Regions from separate parts of the Mesobacillus sp. MER 48 genome, predicted to be linked through region 3. Evidence: riboswitches for the same ligand, from Rfam matches in the RefSeq annotation. Region 3 holds a riboswitch; each other region holds the start of a gene.
What was found. Region 3 has a riboswitch for S-adenosylmethionine ahead of M3593_RS18890 (methionine ABC transporter ATP-binding protein). Riboswitches for the same ligand answer to the same signal wherever they lie in the genome.
Positions count from the first base shown of each region.

Region 1: linked by a shared signal. The riboswitch ahead of metK (methionine adenosyltransferase) and the one ahead of M3593_RS18890 (methionine ABC transporter ATP-binding protein) in region 3 are both predicted to bind S-adenosylmethionine.
Region 2: linked by a shared signal. The riboswitch ahead of M3593_RS15205 (trans-sulfuration enzyme family protein) and the one ahead of M3593_RS18890 (methionine ABC transporter ATP-binding protein) in region 3 are both predicted to bind S-adenosylmethionine.

Region 1 covers NZ_JAMAUR010000009.1:20,718-31,061, forward strand. Annotated here, with positions in the region: gene ytkD (RNA deprotection pyrophosphohydrolase) at 1-377, shown strand, start outside; gene M3593_RS20880 (ABC transporter permease) at 641-1,447, opposite strand; gene M3593_RS20885 (ABC transporter ATP-binding protein) at 1,428-2,204, opposite strand; gene M3593_RS20890 (ABC transporter substrate-binding protein) at 2,222-3,217, opposite strand; gene M3593_RS20895 (alpha/beta hydrolase family protein) at 3,336-4,124, shown strand; gene M3593_RS20900 (DUF2584 domain-containing protein) at 4,167-4,409, shown strand; gene pckA (phosphoenolpyruvate carboxykinase (ATP)) at 4,672-6,261, opposite strand; SAM riboswitch class I at 7,063-7,203, shown strand; gene metK (methionine adenosyltransferase) at 7,490-8,692, shown strand; gene asnB (asparagine synthase (glutamine-hydrolyzing)) at 8,947-10,344, shown strand, end outside.
Region 2 covers NZ_JAMAUR010000004.1:74,889-85,232, forward strand. Annotated here, with positions in the region: gene M3593_RS15180 (immune inhibitor A domain-containing protein) at 1-710, shown strand, start outside; gene M3593_RS15185 (DEAD/DEAH box helicase) at 1,015-2,157, shown strand; gene M3593_RS15190 (amidase family protein) at 2,272-3,753, shown strand; gene M3593_RS24060 (hypothetical protein) at 3,778-3,912, shown strand; gene M3593_RS15195 (YitT family protein) at 4,106-4,972, opposite strand; gene M3593_RS15200 (CBS domain-containing protein) at 5,148-6,434, shown strand; SAM riboswitch class I at 6,523-6,625, shown strand; gene M3593_RS15205 (trans-sulfuration enzyme family protein) at 6,694-7,839, shown strand; gene M3593_RS15210 (methyl-accepting chemotaxis protein) at 7,930-9,225, shown strand; gene M3593_RS15215 (YflT domain-containing protein) at 9,302-9,874, shown strand; gene M3593_RS15220 (hypothetical protein) at 9,992-10,135, opposite strand; gene safA (SafA/ExsA family spore coat assembly protein) at 10,259-10,344, shown strand, end outside.
Region 3 covers NZ_JAMAUR010000006.1:143,434-153,777, forward strand. Annotated here, with positions in the region: gene M3593_RS24120 (hypothetical protein) at 1-75, shown strand, start outside; gene brnQ (branched-chain amino acid transport system II carrier protein) at 123-1,487, opposite strand; gene M3593_RS24125 (hypothetical protein) at 1,803-1,937, shown strand; gene M3593_RS18870 (M20 family metallopeptidase) at 2,034-3,242, opposite strand; gene M3593_RS18875 (hypothetical protein) at 3,298-3,678, shown strand; gene M3593_RS18880 (MetQ/NlpA family ABC transporter substrate-binding protein) at 3,755-4,591, opposite strand; gene M3593_RS18885 (methionine ABC transporter permease) at 4,607-5,257, opposite strand; gene M3593_RS18890 (methionine ABC transporter ATP-binding protein) at 5,247-6,278, opposite strand; SAM riboswitch class I at 6,519-6,622, opposite strand; SAM riboswitch class I at 6,712-6,815, opposite strand; gene map (type I methionyl aminopeptidase) at 6,991-7,734, opposite strand; gene M3593_RS18900 (ZIP family metal transporter) at 7,992-8,807, shown strand; gene M3593_RS18905 (ABC transporter permease) at 9,070-10,056, shown strand; gene M3593_RS18910 (carbohydrate ABC transporter permease) at 10,141-10,344, shown strand, end outside.

The sequences.
Region 1 (10,344 bases), on a different contig from region 3:
TCTGTAAATATCGAGACCAGTGGCTTTTGACCAACCATAAAGTAAGAGGTCTCGAGTTTCCCGGCGGCAAAATGGAGAAAGATGAAACCCTGGAGGATGCCGCTCACCGGGAGGTCATGGAAGAAACCGGTGCAGTTTTAAGCAGCCTCGAGTTTATTGGGGAATATCAGGTTATGGATAGAGAAGGTTCATTTGTAAAAAGAATCTTTTACGGTGAAGTGGAGAAAATCGTACCCCAGGATGATTACCTGGAAACAGGGGGCCCCGTACTTATAAGTGGAGATCTGCTCGCGGATAGAATGAAGGATGAGTATAGCTTTATCATGAAGGACAATGTGATTAAACATGCGCTTGAATTTTTGCAGAAAAAGAGATGAAAAATTGGCGGTGAGCTGTTGAAACCGCCGCTTTTTTAGGTGGATCTATACGGGAATATGATCTTTCATGGCAAATGCGCATTACGAAAGGTCTTAACAAGTGCAGTTCACTAACTTATTGGCGAAAAACAAATTTTATTGGCGGTTTTCACCATTTTATTGGCGAAAATCTGATTTTATTGGCGATGGCACTACTTATTCTAAAGAGAGAATCATTTTACGCCTAAATCTAAAAGAAGCCAGAAGGATTAAACCTGGCTTCATCACTGGTTACTTTTAATCAGTTTCTTTTCGAGCAGCTCGACCAGCTGATACATCACGGTTGCGAACACAGCGATGACCAGCAGCGACAGGAACACGAGCGTGAAGTTGAATACCTGGAATCCATAGATGATCATGTATCCAAGTCCACGTGCCGAAACGAGGAATTCTCCAACCATGACGCCTACCCAGCTAAGGCCGACATTCACTTTCAAGGTTGAAATGATGGTCGGGAATGAGGCTGGCAGGATGGCTTCCCTGAAGCACTGCGTCCTTGTGGCACCGAATGTTTGCAGCACTCTTAAATAGTTGGGATCCACTTCTTTAAAAGAGGTGTAGACCACGATTGTCGTGATGATCACGGAGATGATGGCTCCCATTGCAATAATGGAGGTCATATTGGTCCCCAGCGCGACAATCAGGATCGGCCCTAATGCCACTTTTGGCATTGAATTCAAAATGACGAGGTACGGGTCCAGTATTCTTGATAGCAGCGGGGACCACCATAGTATTGCGGCGAGTATGGTTCCGGCGAGGGTACCCAGGATGAATCCGAGAACAGTCTCTGCCAGTGTTATGCCAAGGTTGACAGCGAGCGAACCGTCGAGCGTCTTCTCAATCAGCAGATTCCAGACTTTTGAGGGTGAACTGAAGAGTAGAGGATCAATCCATTTTTGCTGGCTTGATATTTCCCAGCTTGCAAAAAAAACGATGAAAATCAACAATTGATAGAGGCGGACTTTTTTCTGCTCTCTGCTCAGCTTTTTCAGATACTGTTGATGAAGGAGTTCAGTTTTCTTCTGGTTCAACGGATTCCAACTCCTTCCATATTGTCTGGAACAGATCATTGTATAAAGGGTGATTTCTCGCCTCAAAAGGGCTCAGGTTTCTAAGCTCTTCCGGCAATGAAAAGGTTTTATGCAAGCGGCCTGGCCTTGGTGAGAACAGGAATATGCGATCACTCATCGCGATGGCTTCCCCGATATCATGGGTGACCAAAATCGCTGTTTTTCCAAACGACTTGAATGTATTTGAAACCAGGTCCTCGAGCTTCAATTTCGTTTGATAATCGAGGGCGGAAAACGGTTCATCGAGCATGAGCAGCTTGGGTTCTGTTGCCAGTGTCCGCACCAGGGCCACACGCTGGCGCATCCCGCCGGACAGCTGTTTAGGATAAAGTTTTTCTACATTCTCCAGCCCCATCTGTCCCAGCAGCGCTAAAACTTCCTCTTTTTTTGACTCTTCCAATGTTCCGCTGATCTTTAATCCTAGCAATATATTTTCCTCAATCGTTTTCCAGGGGAATAAGTAATCCTGCTGCAGCATGTATCCGGTCTGGTTCGAAGCCTCTTTGACAGATTTCCCTTCGAGTTTTACCTTGCCGTCAGAAGGTTCGATCAGCCCTGCGATAATCGAAAGCAGTGTCGTCTTGCCGCAGCCGCTCGGACCCAGGAAGGAGACGAATTCCCCTTCCTGGACATCGAGTGAAATGTCATTCAGCGCAGTGACAGCGGATGTTTTTGTAAAATAAGTGTGATGAATCCCTCTTAATGTCAAAAAGTCCATTAGGCTGCAACCTCCTGTTATTTCATGACTTTTCCTGCCACTTCTGTATTGACTAAAGTGTCATGGCTGACTTGCTTAGGAAGTTCCCCGGCTTCATCCATGATGGCCTGGAGATTGTTCCACTCTTCCTCATCAAGGATTGGGTCAGTTGCGTATGAACCCTGGCTCTTATAACGGTCAACCACTGTTTCGATCAGCGCTAAATCTGTATCTTTAAAGTATTCCTGTATGGCTTCAGCGGTTTCTTTGGCACTGTGGGAATCGACCCATTTCTGTGCTTTGTAAACGGCACGGGTGAACTTTTCAATCGTTTCCGGGTTTTCCTTCATGTAGCTTTGTTTTGCCATGAATGTGGTATAAGGTACATGACCGGATTCAGTACCGAATGATGCGACGATATGACCTTTGCCTTCTTTTTCAAACATGCTTGCCTGCGGCTCGAATAGCTGCACAAAGTCGCCGGTTCCGGAAGCAAAGGCATTTGGAATATTGGCGTAATCAATATTTTGGATCATCTTTAAATCTTGTTTCGGATCAATATCGTGTTTTTTGAGCACGAATTCACCGACCATTTGCGGCATTCCGCCTGTACGCTGTCCGAGATAGGTAGATCCCTTCAGCTGATCCCATGAAAAATTGTCGATCTTCTCTCTGGAAACAAGGAAGGTGCCATCCGTCTGGGTCAGCTGGGCAAAGTTGATGACCGGGTCGTTTGAATCCTGGGCATAAACGTAAATGGAAGTTTCCGAGCCAACTAGTGCAACATCTGCCGCATTCGAAAGCACGGCGGTCATTGTCTTGTCGCCGCCCCAAGCTGTAGTGAGCTCGATTTTCAGTCCTTCTTCCTCAAAAAATCCTTTGGCAAGGGCAACATATTGAGGAGCATAGAAAATTGAACGAGTTACCTCTGCCACTTTAACAGTCTGTACCTTGTCTTGACTGCAGGCTGCAAGAGGTATAATAAGTATGGCAACCAAAAATAAAGCAAAACCGGCTTTGAACCATTTTTTCATATAGATGCCTCCTAAAATCTGTCTTAAATTGGGCTTACGATAATGTATGAGGAGAGAAAAAATGTGTGAATGCCCAGTAGCAAAATAGAAAAAAATTCATATAAGAGGAGTGATGACGGTGGACAATGACGGTCAAATCATATCAGCATATAAGTTTCCTTCTCCCAACCCAAAAGTCGAACTTGAAATGGTTACTTATTTTGCAGGCGGGCTGCGTGTCAAAGGGCTGCTGGCAAGACCGGCTGAAGGAAGCGGGGCAGAAGGGTTCCTTTACCTTCGTGGCGGAATCAAAAATGTCGGGAAGGTGAGGCCAGCCCGGATTGCCCAATTCGCTTCCGAAGGCTTTACGGTTTTTGCTCCTTTTTACCGTGGCAACCAGGGTGGTGAAGGGGATGAAGATTTTGGCGGTAATGACCGTGACGATGCCTATGCCGGCTTTAGGCTGCTTCAATCACTGCAAGGGGTTGAAAGGGTTCATGTCTTTGGGTTTTCCCGAGGCGGTTTGATGGCTTTGCTGACTGCCATTCAATTTCCGGAGACAGCCTCAGTTGTCACCTGGGGCGGTGTAACCGATATGTTTTTAACCTATGTGGAAAGAAAAGACTTGCGAAGAATGATGAAAAGGGTAATTGGCGGATCGCCGAAAAAAGTGCCGAATCGATATAAATTCAGGACGCCCTTATACGAAATCGAAAACCTTGAAGCACCTGTGCTGCTGATCCACGGCCGCAATGACCGCAATGTGTCGGTTGAACACTCCTATCGGATCGAGAAACGGTTAAAAGAGTTGGACATGCCTGTCGAAAGCTGGTACTTTGATGAATATACGCACTATTTTCCACCGGTGATGAACCGGAAAGTGGTCAACGATTTAACGAATTGGATGAAATCACAGCCGCAACAATGATAAAATGAATTTGAAGTTACTTGCGAATAGGAGCGAAAAATGATGGGGATGCCATTAGAGTTGAATACAATGATCGTGACAAAGGGCCGCGAAAAAAGGCTCGAAGACAACTTCTTCTCTTTGAAAAAGGAAGGCTACAGGCTTTATCCAATTGACATTCCAGTAGAAGTCAAAAAGACGATCGAAGGCGACCTGACTGGAACAGGAGTCATTTCAAAGGTCGAGTGGACAGAAAATGAAACAACCATTACGTATCAATTAGTTTCCTTGAACTCTACAAACTGAGCAGGGCACATACTGTGCTCTGTTTTTTTTGAATAGGGCTGGTGCTAGCTGTTAGAAAAACAATCAAGTGTGCAAAGTGTATCTTTATTGGTGCCCTGTTTTCGGATGGAACGGGAATTTAGGTCAGCAAAGGGCTTTATTGGTGCCCTGTCCTACAAGGGAACGGGATTGTGGCTTTGCTCAATATAAGAATCCATTTATGAATAACAAAATAATAAAATCAAAGGCCATCTCTTTTCCAGAGATGGCCTCGATCAAATTCTTATTTAACGGTTGGTCCGCCTTTTTCTTCGATTTCAGACGGTACGTTTGTGAACTTTTTGAAGTTGTCACGGAACTGGTCTGCGAGTTCGTTTGCTTTTGCGTAGTAGGCTTCCTTGTCACTCCATGTTTTGACTGGCTGGAGGACATCGTCAGGTACACCTGGTACGTGCAGCGGGATATCGAGGCCAAAGATTTCGTCTTTGGCGGTTTCGACGTTGTTCAGTTCGCCTTCAAGTGCTGCCTGGACCATCGCGCGAGTGTACGCCAGCTTCATGCGGCTGCCGGTTCCATACTCTCCGCCTGTCCATCCTGTATTCACGAGGAATACCTTTGCGTTGTGCTCATCGATTTTTTCACCAAGCATTTCCGCGTACCTTGTGGCTGCAAGCGGAAGGAATGGAGAACCGAAGCATGTTGAGAATGTTGCCTGTGGTGAAGTGATGCCGCGTTCTGTTCCAGCAAGCTTCGAAGTGTATCCGCTCAGGAAGTGATACATTGCTTGTTCCTTTGTCAGCCTGGCGATTGGAGGCAAGACTCCGAAAGCGTCAGCTGTCAGGAATACGATTGCGTTTGGATGCCCCGCTATGCTTGGGTCCACGATGTTTTCGATAGCCTGGATCGGATAGGCTGCACGAGTGTTTTCTGTCAGGCTGCCGTCATCATAATCGGCCACGCGTGTTTCGTCATCGACTACGACGTTCTCAAGAACAGATCCAAAGCGGATTGCATCAAAGATTTGCGGTTCTTTTTCCTTGGACAAGTTGATGCATTTCGCATAGCAGCCGCCTTCGATGTTGAACACACCATTAGGTGACCAGCCATGCTCATCGTCACCGATCAAACGGCGATTATTATCAGCAGATAAAGTTGTTTTGCCTGTGCCAGATAGTCCGAAGAACAATGCTACATCCCCTTCGCGGCCTACATTCGCTGAGCAGTGCATCGAAAGGATTCCATTTTCCGGAAGTATATAGTTCATCACGGAGAAAATCGATTTCTTCATTTCGCCCGCATATTCCGTTCCGCCGATCAAGACGACGCGCTGTTCGAAGGAAACAATGATGAATGTTTCTGAGTTTGTTCCATCAACCTCTGGATCTGCTTTGAAAGTAGGAGCCGAAATGACCGTAAACTCGGATTCATGCTCAGGAAGCTCTTCCTCAGTCGGACGGATGAACAATTGATGGGCAAACAGGTTGTGCCATGCGTATTCATTGATGACCTGGATTGGCAGGCGGTATTTCTTATCCGCGCCGGCGAATCCCTTGAATACGAAAACTTCCTCTTTATCTTTAAGGAACTTCAATACCTTATTATATAGCTTCGTGAAGGATTCCTCGGAGATCGGCTGATTGACCGAGCCCCAGTCAATTTTGTCTTTCACGGATTCTTCTTCGACAATGAATTTATCTTTAGGTGAACGGCCAGTATATTTACCAGTAGTCGCTCTTACTGCTCCAGTTGATGTCAGAAGCCCTTCGTTGCGGTTCAGGACCTTTTCGACAAGCTGGGGCACAGATAGCTGTACCTGTACATTGCTTCCTTTTAATAATGCTGAAAGTTCATTTGATATTCCTACAACGTTCATCGGAGGATACCTTCCTTTTTTATAGATTCAAAATACGTATATCAACTTTCGAGAATCCAGTTCCAGCGCCTGACCGCTCGAGTCGCTTGGCTAGTGTCGCCTCCTAGAAATTCAGAAACTTCAACTCCGCCCGCCGAAGCAAAAAACGCTTCATTGCCGGAGTCTCCAGTTTCTGCGTTTCTGGGCAGACGGCTATACTTTTCGATTTTGGTCTGCCCAATGAAGACAAAAAACGACTTCGCTGGTCAGCCTCCAACGCTTGCCGCGGCAGGTCAAGGCGCTTCCACTTTTCTTGAAAGAATGATAATTTGTAAGTGTTTACATCTCGGTAATAGTATAACACATTGCTTCAATTAATCTATACTAATGATGAAAAAATTACCTTGTACCTAACTTGCGTTATATAATTCTTTCTTTATATAGTCAAGTAATATGGGTTGGTTTGACAACTTTTTATTTTAAGGCTCTGTTAAACAAGACTGTTGATTTTTGTTCCAGGCGCTTCGCTTTCCGCGGGGGAAGAATTATGAAAAAGCTCAAGTGCCAGCTTTTTCAAAGACCAAATTCTTCTTGGCTGGCGCTGAGCCTCCTCGTCGCTTTGCTCCTGCGGGGTCTCACCTAACCAGCTGCGCCCGCAGGAGCCTACGCGCCTTCCACTACAATCAACAGGTGTAAAAACAACATTGGGCTTTAACAGAGCCTATTTTAAAGAAATGGTTTCAACAACAATCGACATTTTTGTCGAGAAAATGATTGACATGGCCAGACAGGTTCGTTATGATTTTGATTTGAACGGATACTCTCTTATCCCGAGCTGGTGGAGGGACAGGCCCAATGAAACCCAGCAACCTGCAAACGAGAAAAACAGCCTAAGAATCAGCTGATCTTTTCCGGGCAAAGGTGCTAACCTGACGCAAGGGAATTGCCCTTGAACGATAAGAGCGAAAGGCGCGGTTAAAGCTAAAACCTTTCCTCACAATTGGAGAGGTTTTTTATATTGCTTTTTTCTGTCCGATGCATAGAAATGCAACTGGACTGCCTTCTTTGGTGTCATTGCTCCCGTGGGTGAAAATTAGGAAAAAAAGAAATTCACCATGAATCTTAAACAAATTTTTCTAATAAAAACTCAGCGTTTATTTCATACTACATAGGGAATGAGTACCGTATCAAACCGAGGTTTGTATTGGGACAGCCTCGATCAATTTTTATACATGAGGGAGGAACTCAGATGTCAAACAAACGCCGTTTGTTCACTTCTGAATCAGTAACAGAAGGCCATCCGGATAAAATTTGCGACCAGATTTCTGACGCGATTTTGGATGCGATCCTTGCTAAAGATGCTAACGCACGTGTTGCTGCTGAAACATCAGTTACAACTGGCCTTGTACTAGTTGCAGGCGAAATCACAACATCTACATACGTAGATATTCCTAAAATCGTACGTGAAACTGTCAAGGAAATTGGCTATACTCGCGCGAAGTACGGCTTTGACGCTGAAACTTGCGCAGTGTTAACTTCCATTGACGAGCAGTCTGCAGACATCGCGATGGGTGTTGACCAGGCTCTTGAAGCACGTGAAGGACAAATGTCCGATGCAGAAATCGAAGCAATCGGAGCTGGCGACCAGGGCTTGATGTTCGGTTTTGCATGTAATGAAACGAAAGAGCTTATGCCGCTTCCGATTTCATTGGCGCACAAAATTTCCCGCCGCCTGACTGAAGTGCGCAAGGAAGAAATCCTTCCATATCTTCGTCCGGACGGAAAAACTCAGGTAACGGTAGAATACGATGAGAATGACAAGCCAGTCCGCATCGACACAATCGTTATCTCAACACAGCACCATCCTGAAGTTTCGCTTGAGCAAATCCAGCGCAATCTTAAAGAACATGTCATCAACCCTGTCGTACCGGCAGAGCTGATCGATGAAAACACAAAATACTTCATCAACCCAACTGGCCGTTTCGTAATCGGCGGACCACAGGGTGACGCAGGTCTTACTGGCCGCAAAATCATCGTTGATACTTACGGCGGATACGCTCGCCACGGCGGAGGCGCATTCTCTGGTAAGGATCCTACAAAAGTTGACCGTTCAGCTGCATACGCTGCGCGTTATGTTGCGAAAAACATCGTCGCTGCAGGCCTTGCTGAAAAAGTTGAAGTTCAGCTTGCTTACGCAATCGGTGTTGCCCGTCCGGTATCTATCTCAATCGATACGTTCGGAACAGGCAAGGTAAGCGAAGATGTATTGATCGATGTTGTTGAAAACAACTTCGACCTTCGTCCAGCTGGAATCATCAACATGCTTGACCTGCGCAAGCCAATCTACAAGCAGACAGCTGCATACGGACACTTCGGCCGTTCTGACGTTGACCTTCCATGGGAGCGTACAGACAAGGCAGAGGCACTCCGCACTCAGGCTCAAGGTAAATAAAAAGGAACAACGGGAGTTGCATAGAAATATGTAACTCCCTTTATTATTTGCCGTCTAATTAGGGAGCGCCAGATATTTTCAAGGTTTGCACCTGGTCCAAAAGGTGTAAAATAAAGTATTACCTTAAATTTCCCTCAGATTTTACTGCAAAAATTTTGCGTTTAATGGTAGTATTAGATGGTATGTTTTTTGGAAGTAAAATTACTGGAAAATCACAATAAATTTTTTCTGAAATGGAGAAGGTGAAGTACATAATGTGTGGCTTTATCGGTTGTGTACATGAAAATGCACAGGAATTCAGCAGCGATGATAAGCAGCTGTTCAAAAATATGAATGACATCATCACCCACCGCGGGCCTGATGATGATGGGTATTTCTATGATGAGCATATCCAGTTCGGCTTCCGCCGTCTGAGCATCATCGACCTTGAGGCTGGCCATCAGCCATTGACTTATGAAAATGAACGCTATTGGATCATTTTTAACGGGGAAATCTACAACTATCTCGAACTTCGTGAAGAGTTGATTGAAGAAGGACTGACTTTCGAAACGCACTCTGATACTGAAGTCATCATTGCCCTATACAGCCACCTTAAGGAGCAGGCTGTAGACAAGCTGCGCGGAATGTTCGCATTTGTCATCTGGGATAAGCAGGAACAAGTCCTTTACGGTGCACGTGACCATTTCGGCATCAAGCCATTCTTCTATTTTGAAGATGAAAATCGCACATTCTTCGGTTCTGAAAAGAAAAGCATTTTGCTTGCGCTGCAGAATGATGTGATTGATTATAAGGCACTGCAGCACTATTTAACTTATCAATTTGTCCCAGAACCTAATACAATGTCTGAAGGCATCTACAAGCTTGAGCCAGGGCATTATTTTACAAAGAAAATCGGTTCACCTATGGAAATCAAGCGTTATTGGAAAGCGAGCTTCTCGCCAATCCAAAAATCTGAGGATGAATTCACGAAGGAGATCAGGGATGTCCTGTTCGAATCGGTGAAAATCCACATGCGCAGTGATGTGCCGGTTGGTTCTTTCCTTTCCGGCGGGATTGATTCTTCTATCATCGCATCGATTGCGAAGCAATACCATCCTGGAATCAAAACATTCTCTGTCGGATTTGAACAGAATGGCTTCAGCGAGATTGACGTCGCCAAGGAAACGGCTGATCGACTCGGTGTTGAAAATATCAGCTATGTGATCAGCCCGCAGGAATACATGGATGAACTTCCTAAAATCATGTGGCATATGGATGACCCGCTTGCTGATCCGGCAGCCATACCTTTGTATTTCGTTGCCCGTGAGGCAAGGAAGCATGTAACGGTAGTCCTTTCCGGTGAAGGTGCCGATGAATTGTTCGGGGGCTATAATATTTACCGCGAACCGCAAGACCTCGAGGTATTCAATAAAATTCCCGGAGTAGGGAAGGCGATGCTTAAGGGCATTTCCAAAATGATGCCAGAGGGTATGAGAGGCAAGAGCTTCATCGAGCGCGGCGTGACTCCAATGGAGGAGCGTTATATCGGAAACGCGAAGATGTTCACGGAAAAAGAGAAGAGCGAACTGCTGCATGTTTATAACGGCCAGTACGATTACAGGGATGTCACGAAGCCTTTATATCGTGAAAGCAGAGGCTATGATCCGGTTGAT
Region 2 (10,344 bases), on a different contig from region 3:
CTACTGAAGGCAACTGGGCTGATGTAAAGTACGATCTAAGCCAATTCGCAGGCAAGAAAGTGAAACTTGCTTTTGAATACGTAACCGACGGCGGACTTGCTCCAGAAGGTTTCGCAATGGACGAGCTTAAGCTGACAGTTGACGGCGAAGAAGTTTTCGCTGATGGTGCTGAAGGCGACGCAGCTGTAACACTTGATGGTTTCCTCCAAACAAATGGCACGTTCTTTAAAGACCACTACTATTACCTGGAGTGGAGAAACTACGCTGGTTCTGACAAAGCATTGCTTGAAGGACGCGGCGTGAAGTACAACACTGGTATGGTCGTATGGTATGCGGATGATTCATTCACAGATAACTGGGTTGGTATCCACCCGGGTGAAGGCTTCCTTGGACCAGTCGATTCACATCCAGAAGCGATTGTTGGTACTCTGAACGGCAAGCCTTCTGTTAAGCAAAGCACACGCTACCAGGTAGCAGATGCTGCATTCTCAATGGATCAGACACCTGCGTGGTATGTCGATTCTCCATCTCGCGGAATCTTTGACTACAAGGGTCTTCCAGGAGTAACAGAATTCGATTCTACAAAGTCTTACATGAATGACTTGATTCCAGACGCCGGACGTAAAGTTCCAGCTCAATTCCCGATCAAGTTCAAGGTAATCGGCGAAGCGAAAGACAACTCTGCTGGTGCAGTTTGGATCCATAAATAAAACTTCAAGACATCGGGCGACTATTCGTCCGATGTTTTTTAATATGAATTGGAAAAAACCACGCGGAATTTCCAGGTCGCCAAATAAAAGTTGGAAATCGCCAATATAATAAAATTTTCGCCAGAAAAGCTATGTGAGTCGCCAATAAAATTATATTTTCGCCAATAAAGTTGTGAACTCCGCCAATAAAATAAATCCGAGTCACAAACTAGATGAAAAATCGCGATTCAGCGTGGGAAGACTGGACTTATAAGCAGGTTTTAGCTAGTATCAATACTAGAATGTTTACGTGAAGGAGAAAATCATGTCAGAAACTCAACCAATAATCGCTCAATTGAACCCTTTCCTGCAGCAGGCCTGGGAGAAGGCTGGATTCGAGGCAATGACGTCAGTCCAGTCGACAACGATCCCATTAATAATAGAAGGAAAAGATGTTGCCGCTGAATCGCCGACTGGTACGGGCAAAACTTTAGCGTACCTGCTTCCTGTTTTAAATAAAATCGATGCGAAGATGCAGAATACACAGGCCGTAATTCTTGCCTCATCACAGGAACTTGTCATGCAGATCCTCGCTGAAATCCAGAAATGGGGAGAAGGCAGCGGAATCAAATCAGCAAGCCTGATTGGCGGTGCTAATCTGAAGCGCCAGATTGACAAGCTGAAAAAAAGCCCGCACATCATCGTCGGAACTCCTGGACGCACGAATGAACTGATCAAGCAGAAAAAGCTGAAGATGCATAAGGTCCACACCATCGTACTCGATGAAGGCGACCAGCTGCTGACACCGGAACATAATGAAACGGTGAAAAGTATCGTGAAATCGACTCTTGCTGATCAAAGGCAGCTATTACTTTTTTCAGCCACACTGCCTGAGGCTGTAGAAAAATCAATCAACAGGCTGGCGAATGATCCTGAAATCATCAAGGTGAAGAAGGATGACACCATTGATGCAGCCAAAGTCGAGCATATTTACTTCCGCAGTGAGCAGCGTGACAAGATCAAAATTCTTGAGAAAATTGCGCGTCTTGATGGAACAAAGTCGCTCGTATTCATTAAGGATATCCCTAATCTGATCATTGCTGCTGAGAAGCTGAATTTCAAGGATATCCCGGTTGGACAGCTGCATAGCGAACTGACAAAGCAGGACCGACAGAAATACTTGAATAAATTCCGCGAAGGCAACAGTGAGATGCTGCTTGTCACGGACATCGCGGCTCGCGGGCTTGATATTAAAGGTGTCACCCATGCCGTCCATTTCGATTTTCCAAGAGAACAGGATAAGTATATCCACCGTTCCGGACGTACTGGCCGTTTTGGCGCAGAAGGGACTGTCATCTCAATCGTCAATGAAAGAGAAGAACGTGATTTGAAGAAATTCTGCAAGGCGCTTAATATCGAGCCATTGCTGAAGGAATTTTACGGTGGCAAAATTGTCGATCCAGAATAAGGGAATTCAAAAGCTATAGGCCGGTCCTATAGCTTTTTTCTATAAATAAAGGGATTTTCGTAAAATTTACAGAATATATATTCCGAAGTTTAATATTGGAAGGAACTGTTGAATATGAAAAATCCTCGTTTACATACATTGATGGAAGAATGGCTCCCGGAAGCGACAATCGATGACATGCAGGAAAAAATGGAGAGCGGTGAGCTGACTTCACATGATCTTGTGCTGATGTATCAGGCAAGGATCGCTGCTTTTGATAGAACAATCAAATCGGTGCTTGAATTGAATCCAGATGCTCTGCATATTGCGGCTTCACTTGATGCTGAGCGAAAACAAAAGGGTCCGAGAAGTCCGCTGCACGGTATCCCAATCCTGGTAAAAGACAATATCGATACTGGCGATAAAATGCATACAAGCGCCGGATCGCTGGCCTTGAAGGATTCCATTGCCTTGAAGGATTCGTTTGTTGCGTTCAAGCTCAGGGAAGCTGGCGCCGTCATCCTCGGAAAAACAAATATGACCGAGTGGGCCAATTTCATGGCAAATGGCATGAAAGGCGGCTACAGTTCACGCGGGGGGCAGGTACTGAATCCTTATGGCCCCGGCAAGTTCGAAGTCGGTGGCTCAAGCGCAGGATCAGGTGCGTCGATTGCAGCGAATCTGGCGGCGGCTGCGGTTGGTACGGAAACGGATGGCTCGATTTTAAACCCCTCCTCACAGAATTCCCTGGTTGGCATCAAGCCAACAGTCGGACTGGTCAGCCGCAGCGGCATCATCCCGATTGCCCACACCCAGGACACGGCAGGGCCGATGGCGAGAACCGTCAAGGATGCAGTGTATCTTTTAGAAGCGATTGCCGGGCAGGATCCGCAAGACCCGGCAACAATGGTAAGTTTAGCTGAATTCAACCATGACTCTCTTTTCGATAAAAAAGCATTAAAAGGCACAAAGATTGCTGTTGCCAGGGAAGAGTATATAGGTAAATGGACTAAGGAACAGGAACAAATTTTTCAAAAAGCGCTTGAAAAATTGGAGGAACTTGGCGCTGAGGTTATTGAAGCTGCAATCCCAGCAGCAAAAGCGAAGTGGGGACACAATGTTTTAAGCTATGAATTCAAGGCTGATCTGAATGCTTATTTAAATGGACTGAATATCCCAATCAAGACGCTCGCGGATGTCATTGCCTTTAATTATCAGCATGGTGAGAGAACGCTGAAGTACGGCCAGGAAGTGCTGCTGAAATCAGAAGCGACAAGCGGTGCTTTGACGGAAGCAGAGTACCTCGAAGAACTCGAGTACAATCTGTATATGGCCAGGGAACAGGGAATTGACTATGCCCTGAAGGAATACGGAGCAGATGTGGTGCTCTTCCCTATGGACGGCTCGACGATCGGCTCTAAGTCGGGCTATCCGTCAGTAACGGTACCAGCTGACTACACGGAAGAAGGAGAACCGGTGGGAATCACTTTCACGGGCACAGCCTTCAGCGAACCGCTGCTGATCAAGCTTGCATATGCCTACGAACAGGCAACCAGGGTCCGCCGTGCACCCGAACTTGGAATAAACGTAAACGAAAAAATCCATACTACACCTTGAATCCATTAAAAGGAGCGAGGAAGCATGGGTAAGCAAAAGCTAGGCAACGGAAACGCCCAGCGTAACAACAATAAGAAAAAAGGCAATAACACACCAGAAGAGCTAGTCGAGTTTACAACCGGCCAGAAAGAGAAAAAATTCAATAATCCGATTGATTAACAGTAAAATGCCCCTGCAATTTCCTCGCAGGGGCATTTTTATATAAGGATTGAGCTCTTTTAGAAATTGTATTGGCGAAAAAATAAATAATTCGACCACTTTTGGAGTTAATTCGACCACATTTTAAAATAATTTGGCGGATTTTTAATTTATTCGACCACATTCATGGATTATTCGACCAAGTCTGCATTTTTTAATGCCCGCTGCCCTTATCAAAATTACTCCCTGATACATCGGCCACATTCTCGATTGCGACAAGCGCGTTCGGATCGATATCATCAACCACCGAGCGCAGGGTGGACAATTCAATCCGGCTGACGATCGTATAGATGATTTTCTTTGGTTCGCTTGAAAAAACGCCCTGGCCCTGGATATAGGTCATGCCGCGTCCTAATTGCTTCAGCAGGGCTTCGGCGATTTCTTCCGGGACATCGGAAATGATTGTGACCGATTTTAACTCTTCCATACCCTCAACGACGACGTCAATCATCTTAAAGGCGATAAAATAGGTGATGATCGAGTACATGGCTGTTTCCCAACTGAACACGAGCAAGGCGGCCAAAAGGAAGATGAACAAGTTCATGATCATGACGATCTGCCCAACGGACACGGTGCGCTTCTTGCTGACAAGGATCGCGATGATTTCGGTGCCGTCAAGCGCCCCGCCAGCGCGGATGACGAGGCCGACACCGGTTCCGAGGATGACGGCGCCGATGATGGTGGCCAAAAATAAATCATCCGTCACCCGGTCGAAGTGATGGAAATACGCTGTCGTTACGGATAAAATAATGACACCGTACAGCGTCCGAAGCGTGAATTTCATGCCCATTCTCTTATATCCGATATAAAGGAAAGGCAGATTGAACAGGATCAGGAAAATACTCATCGAGACGTTGGTCAATTCCGCTGCAATAATCGAAAGGCCGATGACACCTCCGTCAAGGATGGCGTTGGGGACGAGGAACATATCAAGCCCGAATGCAGCGATAATCGCCCCGATTGTAATTGTCACAAGCTGTGTGACCTCTTTTATGACTCTTTTTTTCTTTGTTGCTGCCACTAAATATCAAACCCTTTTCTATAAAAATCTACTTTCTAATTGCATTGTATGTACTATACTTATTGTATCAAACTTAAAAGTCATCTGGAAATTCAACATTATATATCCATGATTAGTAAATGCGTGTTTTGGGGTAATGAGTAGGGAAGTGATTCGAAACAACGGAGGGACCATTTTGGCTAACGAAATTCAGGTTAAACATAGATCCAATAAGCAACAGACAACGTCGAAAAAAAGGAAAAATCAACACAATAGAAACAAGAATAAGAAAACCGGCAACAATTCATATCTTCGAACCAATCCAAGACCGGCAGTTGACGATAACCGCCTCAAGCGTGCCGAAGAGAACGTTGACGATCTGCCGAAAAAAGATTCCAGCAAAATAACAAAGCAGGATAGAAGCAAAGTAATCGATCAGAATAATGGTAAACCATCAAAAAAGAGAAACAGCAAAATAACGACTCAAGATAACACTAAAACAACAAAACAGAACAACGGCAAAGCAACTACCCAAGATAACGCTAAAACAACAAAACAGAACAACGGTAAAGCAACAACTCAAGAAAACGGTAAAACAACGGATCAAAACAACAGCAAAAAGACAAACAAAAGTAACGTAAAAACAACGAATCAGAACAGCACAAAAGCCATAAATCAAATCAGTGACAAAGCAAAAAACCAAAACACAGGCATTGAAAAATCGCAAAAAGCTTCTGCTTCTCAGGCGTCTTCAGAAAATCAAGAGGTAAAGCATAAAGAACAATCCGGCAAGTTTGAAACGGCTTTTAACCGGATCCATAAAGCGCTGAAGGAAATGGTGAAGGGGACGGACAGCGATGCGTTTGTCGAGCTGCTGTACTCTGGCTATAAGAATCATTCATTGGTCCGCAAGTATAAAAGTGAACTGCATCAGTTTGCCAAGCTGCGGAATGCGATTGTCCACGAACGGGTGAATGCGGATTATTATATTGCCGAGCCGCATATCGAGGTAGTCGAGCGGATTGAGGAAATCGCGAAGGAGTTCGAGAAGCCGCAGACGGCATTATCAATCGCGACCAGTCCCGTGTTTTATTATTATGAGGATGCTTATCTAAAAGATGTGCTTAAGGTCATCAACAAGTTTGATTTTACGAGATTCCCGGTCTATGACAAGGATGATAAATATGTTGCACTGCTGACTTCAACAGAGATCATCCAGTGGATGGCGAAGCATTTTTCCGACAGTGTCGTTCACTTTGAAGATGTGCGGGTGAAAGAATTGCTGACCAAGGGGAAAAATTATTTCGTGACGTTTGTGGATGAGGAAGCATCTTTATACCATATTGAGGAATTATTCGAGCGTTACCACACGAGGGGCAAGAAGCTCCAGGCGGTCATTATCACGGAAACAGGCGACCGCCACGGAAAGCCAATCGGTGTCATCACACCATGGGATTTGCTTGACAGTGATCCAGAAGATTGACTTCACAAATCTTTAGAAAATCGTTCATTGACGAATTTACAGCGATATTGATATACTTCTGCTAATATTAATGATTTTAAATCAATAACTCTTATCCAGAGCGGCGGAGGGACAGGCCCTGCGAAGCCCGGCAACCTTCTTTTTTCATTGAAAGGTGCTAATTCCTGAAGAACGATTTCTGAAGATAAGAGAGGCTTAGCAATTGGAACCTCTCCTTATTTGGAGAGGTTTTTATATTTTTTAAAAGCAGGTGGATGAAATGACGAACAACAGATTTGAAACGGAAGTGCTTCACTCTGTACATACTAAGCAGCAGGGTATTAAAAGCAAGGCAACACCGATTTACCAGACTTCAGCTTTTACCTTCAATGATCTTGATGAATTGGAGGGTTTTTATCAGGGTGAGGGCAATTATTTGTACTCCAGGGTCGGCAATCCGAATACGGATGAACTCGGGCAAGCGGTAGCGGCTCTTGAGCATGCAGAGGATGGTGTGGCGGCTTCATCTGGATTGGCTGCAATTTTGGCAGGTGTCCTGGCAGTTGTGAAGAGTGGGGACCATATTGTTGCGGCGGACGATGTGTATGGAGGTAGCTTCCATATGCTAAAAGCAGAGCTTGAGCGCTTCGGGATTGAAACAACGTTCGTGCCGTTCTCGGATTTGGGCAATGTCACAAACGCCATCAAGCATAATACAAAGCTTCTATACACAGAGTCGATCACGAATCCGCTGCTTCGCGTTGAAAAGCTGGATGAAGTCATCGAGCTGGCAAAGATTAAAAAACTCGTTGTATTAGTTGATAATACGTTTGCCACTCCGCTCCATGTGCGTCCATATGAAGGCGGTGCCGATCTGGTTGTCCACAGTGCGACAAAATATATTGGCGGGCATAGCGATGTCACTTCAGGCGTCATTGTTGGCAGGAAAGAACTGATTGCCGAAGCACGCGCGAGAATCGTCAACCTTGGGGCGAATCTGAGTCCATTTGAAGCGTGGCTGACCTGCAGAGGCTTGAAGACGCTTGCCTTGAGAATGAAAGCACAATCGGAGAATGCCAGATTGCTTGCCGAAAGTCTTCGGGAAAATAAGAATATCGCAAAGGTATACTATCCATTCGCAGAAGCTGAACAAGGATTTGGGGCTATCGTATCAATTGAGCTGGCGGAGCATGTGGATCCTGCCCAGTTTTTCAAATCGCTTGGCTGGGTAAAAATCGTTCCGACACTTGCGGGCGTCGAAACCACCGTCTCCCATCCGCTGAAAACCTCCCATCGCGCACTCCCTCCTGAGGCGCAGGAAGAACTTGGCATCACTTATCGTCTGGTGAGGATTTCGGTCGGAATTGAGCACGGAGAGGATATCGTTTCACAATTTGAAGCTGCGCTGGCTAAAGCTGTTGAATAGGATGGAAAATTTTCTGGAAATGCCGATATTATGATAGAAAGATCATTCATCCCCAGTGTTCGCGCTGGGGATTTTACAGGAGTGGATAGTATGCGGGACCTTTCGTTGAAAACAAAGGTGTTTGCTTTTTTTGGCTTGTTATTCTTTGTTTATGCCATTTCGACGTTATACAATTTTTACTTGCTGAATTCATTCAAAGTAGACTCTGATCCAGCCGAACTGGTATCCAGGAGTATGTATTCGACAGCCATTGCGGGTTCACTTATTTCAATAGGGTGCCTTGTTTTCATCATTATTTTATTCAGAAGGGTATTCAAGCCCATCGATCGCCTCACACAAGCGACACAGAGAATTGTTCAGGGTGATCTGGCAGTGGAACTGGCCAGTGATTCAAAAGATGAGATTGGGAAGCTGACCTCCCATTTTGATGCGATGATCAGTCAATTAAGGCTGCTCGTAGCCCAATGCCAGGACAATACCCGGGTTTTGCACGACTCTGCAAGAAAGCTATTCGAGAATTCACAGGTCCATGAAAATGAAAGCGAGAGAATAAAAGCTTCCATTCTTCAAGTCTCTGCAGGTGCTGAACAGCAGCAGGGCCATTCGGCAGTGCTGAGTGATATTGTTGATAATATGGTGCAAAGAATCAGCGAGATTGCTGAACTATCGAATCGGATTGAGACAATGTCCACGACCAATGCTGTTAAAAGTGAACAAGGCCAGACGTTCATCAGTGAAACGAGCACACAGGTGGGACGGATGGATCAGATTACGAGGCAGGCTGCCCGGGATGCTGAATCACTGGCTGAAAAGACGAATAAAATCGAAGAGATCGTCAGTATCATTTCTGGAATTGCCAACCAAACGAATCTGCTGGCATTGAACGCGGCTATCGAAGCTGCACGCGCAGGGGAACAGGGGAAGGGTTTTGCTGTCGTGGCCGATGAAGTGCGATTATTGGCTGAGCAATCGCTTCATGCATCCCGGCAAATCCAGGAAACGATCGAGGTTGTCCGCAGTGACATTAAACAGATGGTGGATGTTATGTCAGGCGGAAGCATGGAAGTCCAAAAGGGTAGCAAGTTATTCGGCAATGTTGAAATGCAATATAATGAGATGCGGGATGGGATTCTGTCCATCCAGAAGGAAATTGGCACCATCAGCCAGTACACTGCAGATTTGAATCAGCAGACAGATAAATTGTTGACGATGAATAGTGAAACGAATGTCATTTTACAAACAAATGCAGCCGGGATTGCCGAAATGGCAGCAGGGTTTGAAAATCAGGGAGAGACGGTCAGGGAATTGACCTTGACGGCTGAGAACCTGACACAAGTTTCTTCTTCCTTGAACAGGACCGTATCCGTCTATACCCACAGCCAATAATCCTTCGACATCAGGTTTACACCTCCTGTATGCGGGTATCTTTAAAAGGACTACTCGTCTAAAGGAGGCTTTTATTATGTTTGAACATGAAAAACATCTTGTTGGAGTATATGATAACGAGCAAGACGCAATCCAGGCCGTAGAGGACCTGAAGAGGCAAGGGTACAATACCGACGATATCTCTGTTATTAGTAAAAACGACGATGAGATTGATCACGTCAACGAAGCAACCGGTACAAAGACTGAGGAAGGTCTTGCTGCAGGTGCGGCAACAGGCGGCATATTAGGCGGCCTTACAGGATTACTGGCAGGCATCGGAGCACTAGCGATTCCTGGAATCGGCCCAATCGTAGCTGCAGGCCCGATTGCTGCGACACTTACTGGTGCTGCAGTAGGCGCAGGTGCCGGCGGATTGGCCGGAGCATTAATCGGAATGGGTATTCCGGAAGATGAAGCAGAACGTTACGAAGGCTATGTAAAAGAAGGCAAAATCCTTGTAGTCGTCGAGCGTGAAGAGAACAGAGTCGGCCTGAATGATGGTACAACAACCACTGGTTTGGACGGAACAAGAACCACCAACCCGGTTGATGCACCTCTAACATCGGACAACCCGGCTAACACTCGTTTTGACAACACTCGTGATTTTTAATCGATAGAAAAGGCTGCCATTGGCAGCTTTTTTTATCGTCTCTGAAAATAACAATTTATGATTCCGGGATGTTCAAACGATAAAAGCTGGCTGCATCAATTTAGCAGCCAGCTTTTGCTATTCTTTCTCTTTAGTATCCAGTAAATCAATCCGGCTTGCATCATCGAAATCAAAAGCAGAGGTAATGAAAAACATTAAAGTACCGCCAAGCAGGCCGAGACAAATGACATAACCGATCGTCATAACCCATAGATATCCCATAATCCTCATTCCTCCCTTGATAAAACTATATGCATTGTTAAAGTGATGTTTTCTTGTTAGTTCAATATTCAACTGTATATTTTTATCAAATCTTCTCATCCTATCAGTTGAGGAGGAGTGAAGATGGTAAAAAAAATAATATTGGCCCTTGTTTTAATGAGTATGGCTTTTCCGACCGCATCATTCGCGCAACAAGTCTATACGGTTCA
Region 3 (10,344 bases):
GTAGAATTTGCTGAGGAAAGAGGAAATGGATTAGAAAAGGTAGCATTAAAGGCTCAGAAAAAACATAATAAATAATTTGCCTGTATTGCAGAAACAAAAGAAAAAAGAACTGCAGAGGATCTCTACAGTTCTTTTTGGTATGTTCCTGAAGTTAATTCTGTTTTAGGTAAAAGGAAGCCAACCGCTGCTCCAGTGATGGCTGGAATGATCCACCCAAGACCTATATCGTATAACGGAAGGTAATCCATGTATAACGTCTTGATCGAATTGAAAACTGGAACATTCAGATAGGGAACATTTGCTGCTAATGTACTATATCCATCAAAAAAGCTTACAAGAAATGTCATCGCCATCGAAGCAGAGTATACGCTCTGTTTATTACCGAATAGCGGTGATAATAGGGTTAACAGGATCAGGATGATGGCTAAAGGATACAGGAACATTAAAACCGGTACAGCGAATTGAATGATATTGTTTAAGCCGAAGTTTGCAATGGCAAAGGAAACGAAGCTTAGAATAAATACATAACTTCTGTATGAAACCTTCGGAAACACGTCATGGAAGAACTCGCTGCAGGCTGTGATCAGGCCTATGCTTGTTTTTAAACAAGCAAGCACAATGATGGTAGCAAGAAGGACGGCACCGAATGAGCCAAAATAGTGCTGTGCGACTGCTGCAAAAATCTGGCCGCCATTTTCGAATGTCCCGATGGCTGTCACGCTTGATGCTCCCATAAATGTTATAAGCCCGTAGATGAGCATCATCAGTGACATTGCGAAAATCCCTGATTTCATGGTTGCTTTGGCGATTTCTTTTTTGCCAGTAATACCTTGTCTTTTAATCGCGTGGATGACAACAATCCCAAATGCCAGGGATGCCAGGGCATCCATTGTATTATATCCTTCTTTAAAACCTGTCATGAAGGCAAGCTTCTCAAAAGCACCTGCAGGTTCACCATAACTCCCCATTGGATTGAATATCGAAAATCCAATTAAAAGAAATAAAAAAACGAGAAACGCCGGAGTCAAATATTTGCCGATGTAATCCATGACCTTTGCTGGATGGAGGGAGAAAAAATAAACAATGGCAAAAAAGATGAAGCTGAAAATCCCCAGCCATAAACCAGCCTGCCCTGGAGCAATATAAGGCTCAAAACCAACAACGAATGGAACAGTGGCTGTTCGTGGAATCGCAAAAAATGGTCCAATGGTTAAGTATAGAACTGTGGCAAAGGCAATGCCGAAAACAGGGTGCACTCTGCTGGCCAAATCACGCAATCCGGTGCTGCCGGAAAGCCCGATCGCCAATATACCTAAAAAGGGAAGGCCAATGGCTGTGACCAGGAAACCGATTAACGCAGGCCAGAAGTTTGTGCCTGCAAGCTGGCCTAATTGAATCGGGAAAATTAAATTCCCAGCGCCAAAGTACATGCCGAATAGCATGGTTCCAATGAGTGCATAGGTTGAAAATGAGATTTTTTGATGCAATTAAATTGCCTCCTCTTCTTGATGTAGTGAATCATGGTTTCTTCAGTTGGCAGGGAGGTATTTCTATTGAAGAAGGGAAGGAAATAGATAGAGAGAAATGAATTGTTCAATCTATCACAATAGAGTGTTCCGTTGTACCCAAAAGAAGAATAATACACATTACTATATATACTTACAGTTCACAAGTCAATGGAATTTTTAGTATTTTTAGAATTAAAGGAAAGCAATTCGCGGCAAGAACTTCTTCAGGAGTTTTGCTAACGGCGGTTCAGATTGCATCCGATAGAGAGAGTTTTGATTTCACGAGAGAATCTGATGACGATCGAACAAGCAAAAGCAATATTGAAAAATCCAGAGCTGGGACGACATTTGACAAGAGAAGAAATGGAGGCGATTGATTTCTTAATCAGCGTCGCCAAAGCAAGAGAACAGTGCTTCTGTTCCTTTTGATAGGTATCGATCAGGCTGGTAACTTAAAACAACCATAAGACCCTTGCGCATGGGCAAAGGTCTTCTTTCAATAGTGGGCAAGTATAAGGAAACAGGTTATTGTTTGTTTTCCGCTGCTTTCCTCAGCTCGAACTCAGCTTTGATATCTGTCAATAGTTCCTGGTTTGTAAATAATTGTAAAGCTGTCAGAGCAAGAGCTTTTGCTCCCTTTAGCAAGGCTTCGTCTCCCTCTGGTGAAGCTGCAGCTTCCCTGAAGGGAACAGTGTGGGCCACGAGATTATCAGGGCCTATCTTGATATAAGGGTGAATGGTTGGAACGACCTGGCTGATATTACCTGCATCGGTAGAGCCAATTCCCTCCCTTTCATTGGCTGCAACGTTCTCCCCAAGGTCTTGAATCACATTTTTAAAGACTTCATTATACCGATCATTCAATAGCAAATTATCGACTTTATTTTGGAAGGCGATAACATTCAGCTTTGCACCAGTTGCAAGGGCCGCACCTTCTGCAACAGCCTTTACGCGCTGGGTGACATCATTCAATCGGCTTCGGGTGGCTGCGCGGAGGAAGAATCTGGCTTTGGCATATTCAGGAATGATGTTCGGTGCATCCCCTCCATGGGTGATGATGCCGTGAATCCGAACATCATCCGTCAGCTGCTGTCTCAATGCATTGATTCCGTTGAACAGCTGGATCACAGCATCCAGAGCGTTTATACCTTCATGAGGAGAAGCCGCTGCATGGGCGGGCTTTCCGATAAATTCAAAGTCGAGAGGATCCACAGCAAGCGAGGTTGATGTCAATCTGGTCTGTCCTGAAGGGTGCAGCATCAAAGCCGCATCGATTCCCTCAACAAGGCCATGCTTTACAAAGCTTCCTTTCGCGCTCCCATTTGGTCCGCCTTCTTCGGCAGGCGTTCCAAAAACGACTGCTTCACCGCCAGTTTCATCCAATACTTTGCTTAGCGCGATCGCTGCGGCGACACTGGTTGTGCCTATGATATTATGTCCGCAGGCATGGCCAATCCCAGGCAGGGCATCATACTCTGCCAAAAAGGCGATGGATGGTCCCGGTTTTTCAGACCTTTTGCGAGCAACAAAGGAGGTTTCGTGTCCTGCTACCGCCTTTTCAACTTCAAAACCTTCATCTTCTAAAATATTGATAAGCCGTGCGGAAGCGAAAAACTCCTCATTGCCGATTTCCGGGCGTGCGTGAATTTCATGGCTGGTCGTTAAGTAAAGATATTGGTTCAGTTCCACGTTTTCTGTAATGATATCTTTAAGTGACTTTACTGATGTTGACATCCTGATTCCTCCTTTAAACTTTCATAAAAATAGTGAGTAACAGGGGCATCCCCTTTTGAAAGCTATTAACTTCAGTCCCAAGCCTGCTGGTCTTTCCCGAAAAGCGATGGCTTCCGCAATCATGATCGCAGAATATTCAAAGCTGCGCCCGAAAAGCGAAGGCTTCTGGAATTACGGTCGCAGAACAGTCAAAGCTGCGCCTGAAAAGCGAAGGCATCTGCAATTACGGTCGCAGAACAGTCAAAGCTGCGCCCGAAAATCGATGGCTTCCGCAAACTTGGTCGCAGAACGACCAAAGCTGCGCCCGAAAAGTGATGGCTTCAGCAATCATGGTCACAGAACCAGTCAAAGCTGCGTCCGAAAAGTGACGGCTTCCGTAATCTTGGTCGCAGAACGACCAGAGCTGCGCCCGAAAAGTGATGGCTTCCGCAATTAGGGTCGCAGAACAGTCGAAGGTGTGCCCGAAAATCGGTGACTTCAAGAATGACGGACGCATTAAATGAGATTTCTTCTTACCATCCAATCTCACTGAGCGGCACAAAGGTAGGGAGGGTGTTTCCTTTGTATTCTTTTTCGATGAATTCCTTTGTGTCATCCTGCTGGTAAAGTTCAGCTAATTTTTTCAAAGCTTCATTGTCCTTATCTTCTTCGCGGACAGCAATGATATTGATATATGGAGTGGCAGTGGCACTTTCAAGGAAGATGGCATCCTTCTTTGGTGTTAGTCCTGCATCAACCGCGATTCCGTTGTTGATGATCGATGCGGCTACATCCGGCAATACCCTTGGTGTCTGGCCGGCAACCAGCGGCACAAGTTCAAGATTCTTTGGATTTTCAACGATTTTATCGAGGGCGCCAATTCCGTCGAAGCCTTCCTCAAGCTTGATGAGCCCAGCTTCCTGGAGTAAAAGAAGTCCTCTTCCCATATTTGTCGCTTCATTTGCAAGAGCAATCTTCCCGCCTTCAGGAATGTCTTTCACTTCTTTATATTTTTCAGAGTAAATACCCATTGGAGCAATCATTGTGGTTGCGATTGGAACAAGGTCAAGATTATGTTCTTTGATGAAAGCGTCAAAATAAGAAACGGTTTGGAATGAGTTTGCATCCAATTCGCCTTCTGCAAGCGCAAGGTTCGGCTGGACATAGTCCGAGAAAGTGACGATTTCGACGTCAATTCCTTCTTTTTCTGCCTTTTTGGCGACAAAATCCCATACACGGTGATCTGTTCCGCTGACGCCAAGCTTTACTTTGACAGTCTCTCCGCCTTTCGCTGATGATGAGGAGCTCGAGCATGCTGTGCTGATTAATGCCAGACTAAGTACGATCAATGCTAGTAAAAGTTTTTTCATTTTTGATTCCTCCTGTTATCTTCTTCTGATTTTTTTAGCTGAAATATTTCCAAGGGATTGGAGCCCCTGTACCATGACTATCAAAATACCAACGGTGATGAACATTGTCTGGGTATCAAACCGCTGGTATCCGTATGTAATCGCGAGGTCGCCCAAGCCGCCTCCTCCGATTGCTCCGGCCATTGCCGATGCACCGATCAATCCGACCGTTGCAATCGTGAAAGCAAGAATGAGTGAACTCATAGCTTCTGGAAGAATGAATTTGAATACAATCTGCCATGGAGTGGCACCCATTGATTCAGCGGCTTCGATAACTCCTGGATCCACTTCCAACAAAGAATTCTCTACCAATCTTGCAATATACGGTCCTGCATAAAAGACAAGCGGGACGACGGCAGCGGCCGTACCAATTGATGTGCCGACAATCAGCCGGGTCAGCGGAATGATTGCGACCAGCAGGATGATGAATGGCACTGATCGGAATACGTTGATGACACTGTTAAGTACATTGAAGACAGGTGCATTTTCTAGCAAATGGCCTTTTCTCGTCACGACAAGCGCAATTCCAAGGGGAACTCCAAGGACTGCCGAAAACAGCAGGGAGAACGCGACCATTTGCAGTGTTTCAATTAATGCCTGGATGATTTGTTCTGAATTAACTAGCATGTGCGGTCACTTCCTTTATGTTGACTTTTTGCTGATTGATAAAATTAAGAGCCCTTAAAATTTCTTTATCACTTCCCTGGAACTCGACAATCAGGTTGCCGAATGGAATTCCCTGAAGCTCGGTGATATTTCCAAACAGAACATTGACATGGATATCAAAATTCTTTGACAGCTGTGACAGCAGCGGCTCGCCTGCTGACTCACCGACGAAGTTGATCCTAAATACCTTTTGAAGCCCCGAATGTCCTTTGATGATTCTGCGGACGGAATCTGGAATATTGTCATTCATGATGGTGCTGACAAAATTTCTGGCTGTTACTGTTTTGGGAGCTGAAAAAACTTCAAATACTGAGCCTTCCTCAATGATTTTACCTTCCTCGATGACCGCCACCCGGTCACAGATTTCCCTGATGACAGACATTTCGTGGGTAATGATTAATATCGTGATGTTGTACTCCTTGTTGATTTTTTTCAAAAGCTGAAGAATCGAACTTGTAGTCTGCGGATCCAGGGCCGAAGTTGCTTCATCACAAAGCAGGATCTTTGGCTGGGTTGCCAGCGCACGGGCAATGCCGATTCGCTGTTTTTGTCCGCCTGAAAGCTGGTCCGGATAATTGTCCGCCTTATCAGCGAGACCTACAAAGTCGAGGAGCTGATAAACCCGCTCTTTGATTTTCGCCTTCGGAACCTTACCGAGGACAAGCGGCATTGCGACATTTTCAAATACGGTCTTGGAGTTCAAAAGATTGAAATGCTGGAACACCATCCCGATATTCCTTTTAACCTCACGGACTTCTTTAAGTGAAAGGGAAGTCATGTCGCAGCCATCGACAATCACCCGGCCGGATGTCGGGCGTTCCAACAGATTCACACAGCGGATCAGTGAACTTTTTCCTGCTCCGCTAAAACCAATGACCCCAAATATCTCTCCTTCTTTGATTTCCAGATCAATTCCATTAAGTGCCGGTACCTTTTTCCCGCGGCTTTCATAAACTTTCTCCACTTGTTCAAATGTAATCAACAGTCTTCCTCCTTTGTAGATTGAAAAGCGCAAGCGCCTTGTTCAGCCCCGACAAGCGCTGGAGGGCCGACCGGTGAAGTCGTTCTTTGACTTCATTGGGCGGACCGAAGCGACTCGAGGGGCTAGGCGCTGTAGCTAGACACTAATTTAATACAAAAGTTTATAGTTTCTTAAAAAAGAAAAAAACCTCTTCCAGGAAACAGGAAGAGGCATGCCGCAACGAATGCAGGACAAGATCTCTTCTTATCTCCCAAGCTATTGCTTGCTGGATTTGGCACAGTCCTCAATGTGAGTCCGCTGCCGAGGCTTCATAGGGCCAGTCCCTCCGCCTCTCTTGATAAGAAAGTCTCGATATTAATTTGTAGATGGGGATTATTGGAAAATAAAAAGTCCCCTTCAGAAAGAAGAGGACATGAATTAAAAAGTCGGCCTCTTCTTATCTGTCAAGCTCACGCTTGCTGGATTTGGCACAGTCCTCCATAGGAGTCCGCTGCCGAGGTGTCATAGGGCCAGTCCCTCAACCTCTCTTGATAAGAAGTAACGAATATTGAGTTGTAAATCTTGTTTATTACTTTACTGCGTCACAGATAATGTGTCAATCATTTTGTGGGAATTTTTTTAGAAACACGAAAAATAGGAATTTAGTATTAAATGGCAGAGAGCCGATAAAAATACAAAAACCCCTGCATCGGCAAGGGGTTCAAGTGGAATTTTATCTGGTAATAACGATAGGTCCATTTTTAGTGAGGATGATTGTATGCTCACATTGTGCAACAAAGCTGTTTTCCGTGACATAAGTCCACTCATCATGTTCGTATTGGAAAACTTCTTCCTCACCAGTGGAGATGAATGGCTCAAAAGCGATGACCATTCCTTCTTTCAATAGCTCGTCATCCCATGGCTCATTATAGTTGTAGATGTGATCGGGAGCTTCATGGATGGTCCGCCCGATTCCATGTCCTGTAAGGTTTTTAATTACATTAAGTCCGTTTTTCCGCGCAGTCGCCATAACCGCCTTGCCCAGTCCGCTTTTCTTCGATCCGGGTTTCGCCTTTTTCAAGCCTGCTTCAAAAGCCTCAACAGCTGTTTCGCATATCTTCGTTAAAATCGGATCACCTTGGCCAACGACAAAGGAGATTCCTGTATCGGCAAAATAACCATTTTTTGATCCGGAAACATCGATATTAACGATATCACCTTCTTTAATGACGCGGCTCCCTGGAATCCCGTGTGCTACTTCTTCATTCACACTGATGCAGGTGTATCCTGGGAAATTGTATTCGCCTTTCGGAGCAGAAATCGCTCCATTTTCTTCAAACATGGCGCCTGCTAGCTCGTCGAGTTCCTTTGTGGTAATTCCGGGCACTGTCTTTTGCACCAATTCCTCCCGAATCATGCCGACAATCCTGCCAATTTCTTTTAATCCGTTAAAATCTTCTTCTGTTTTTGCAATCATGATTTAATTCCCTTCCATGTATGAACTATTTTATTAGCGTATCCCTTTTTTTCGTGAAAATCCATTCATCTGGCTCAGTGCCTTCAGATAAAAAATAAATAGGATTGGAATTACGTATTGAATGTAGTAATCTTGATAAAACAAACTTAGCGCCGTCTGATTTATGCAGAACAAGATATATTCACCACTTCATTATCCATATAATACATTAAAATGAGTTACATTTGATTACAGAGCAAGTCTTAGGAGGAAAAAAGATGCTTGATTTTTTCATGGGATTCCATCCGGTTGTCCAGGCGCTGATTGGGACTTTGTTTACCTGGGGAATGACTGCTTTGGGCGCTGCTTTAGTATTTACAACGAAAAATCCAAACCAAAAGTTTTTGGATAGTATGATGGGTCTCGCGGCAGGAGTTATGATTGCTGCAAGTTTCTGGTCACTACTTGCTCCTGCGATTGAAATGGGTGAGGGAGGAAGCCTGCCGAGCTGGATGCCTGCTGCGACTGGTTTTCTTTTAGGCGGGTTGTTCTTAATGGTCGTAGATAAATTGATGCCCCATTTACATCCTAATTTATCAATGGAAAAAGCTGAGGGAATCCATCCCGAAAAGAAAAGACGAAGTACTTTGATGGTCTTGGCCATTACCTTGCACAACATCCCCGAAGGTCTCGCGGTCGGAGTGGCTTTCGGAGCTGCAGCTGCAGGCTTTCCTTCGGCTTCGCTTATGGGCGCGATTGCGCTTGCAATAGGAATCGGTATCCAGAACTTCCCGGAAGGTGTCGCAGTATCGATGCCACTTCGGCAAGTAGGAATGTCAAGAAAGAAAAGCTTCATGTACGGCCAGTTTTCAGGCATGGTCGAACCAGTTGCCGCAATGATTGGAGCAGCCGCTGTCATGTTCATCCAGCCACTTCTGCCGTATGCGCTAAGCTTTGCAGCCGGAGCGATGATTTTCGTGGTAGCCGAAGAAGTAATCCCTGGATCCCAGGAAAACGGCAACAGCGATTTGGCATCATTAAGCCTCATGTTTGGATTCGCCATCATGATGATCCTCGACGTGGCATTAGGATAAAAACTGGATAAAAAGCTGAGAAAACTGTGCACCGGACTGAACCATTAGTCTGGTGCACAGTTTTTTTATATTAAGGACAACTTAAAATCTTCTCCTCCCGAAAAAATGAAAACGATAACAATGTGATGGTATCAATATTTTGGCCGATTTTTCCAAAACTAAAAAATTGGTACCATAAGCAAAATTCGATGGCTTATAAATGTAAGCCCTTTTTTTTATGATGAAGATACAAGAAAGACAAAGCAGCCAAGGTGGTGAAGAAATGGAAGTCAAGATAGAACAGCCAGTCGAACAACAAGTTACTGACACCATTATCGAAAAGGCAACAAAAAAAGAAAAATACCAAAAAATCAAAAAGACAATCATTTCACAAAAGTATTTGCAGACGATGGCGCTTCTGGGTGTAGTATGGATGTTCATCTTTAACTATATCCCAATGTATGGGCTGATCATCGCGTTCAAGGAATATAGCATCATCAAGACGATTTCGGAGGCACCATGGGTTGGATTGATGCAGTTTAAGGAATTCCTGCAGGATGAGAATTTCTGGATTGTCCTCAAAAATACCCTGGGAATCAGCTTGATTAAATTGATTATCGGTTTCCCGCTCCCAATCATTTTTGCTCTTTTGCTTAATGAACTAACATCTATGAAGCTAAAGAAAGCGGTTCAGACAATTTCTTACTTGCCGCATTTTATTTCATGGGTTGTACTTGGAGGCATCTTGACTACATGGCTGGCGGATATCGGTGTCATCAATGATATTTTGCTAGGTTTAGGGTTGATCAGTGAACGGACGAATTTCCTGGCTGAGCCGGATAACTTCTGGGCGATTGTCATTCTCTCGGATATTTGGAAAGAACTTGGATGGTCAGCAATCATCTATCTGGCAGCTATTGCTGGTGTATCTCCGGAACTATACGAATCATCCACAATTGATGGAGCAAACCGGTTCCAAAAAATGTGGCATGTCACATTGCCGTCAATTCGCCCAACCATCACAATCTTGTTCATTCTTGCTGTAAGCGGTGTCCTGAATTCAAACTTCGATCAGATCTTGATTTTGCGAAACTCATTGAATGAGAGCGCCAGTAACGTTATTGATATTTACGTCTATCAGATGGGTCTGCAAAATGCCCGCTACTCATACGCAACAGCAGTTGGTTTATTGAAAGCGATCATCGCCTTCATCCTGCTCCTGTCTGCGAACAAGATTACGAAGAAACTGAATGGAACATCTTTATTCTAAGGGGGTGAGGTTGTGTTTAAGCTTTTTAAACGGAACCGGCGAACAACAAGCGAATATATCTTCGACAACGTTAACATTCTCATTATGCTCTTTATCTGCGGCATCACGGTCTACCCAATCTGGTATGTTCTCGTCAACTCACTGAATGATGGTGTCGATGCCATGCGAGGCGGTATCTACTGGTGGCCGCGTGAGTTCACTTTTGCAAACTATAAGGCTGTTTTTGAAACACCTGGCATTGTTACATCATTTGGTGTGACCATTGCCAAAACGGTTATCGGCACAATC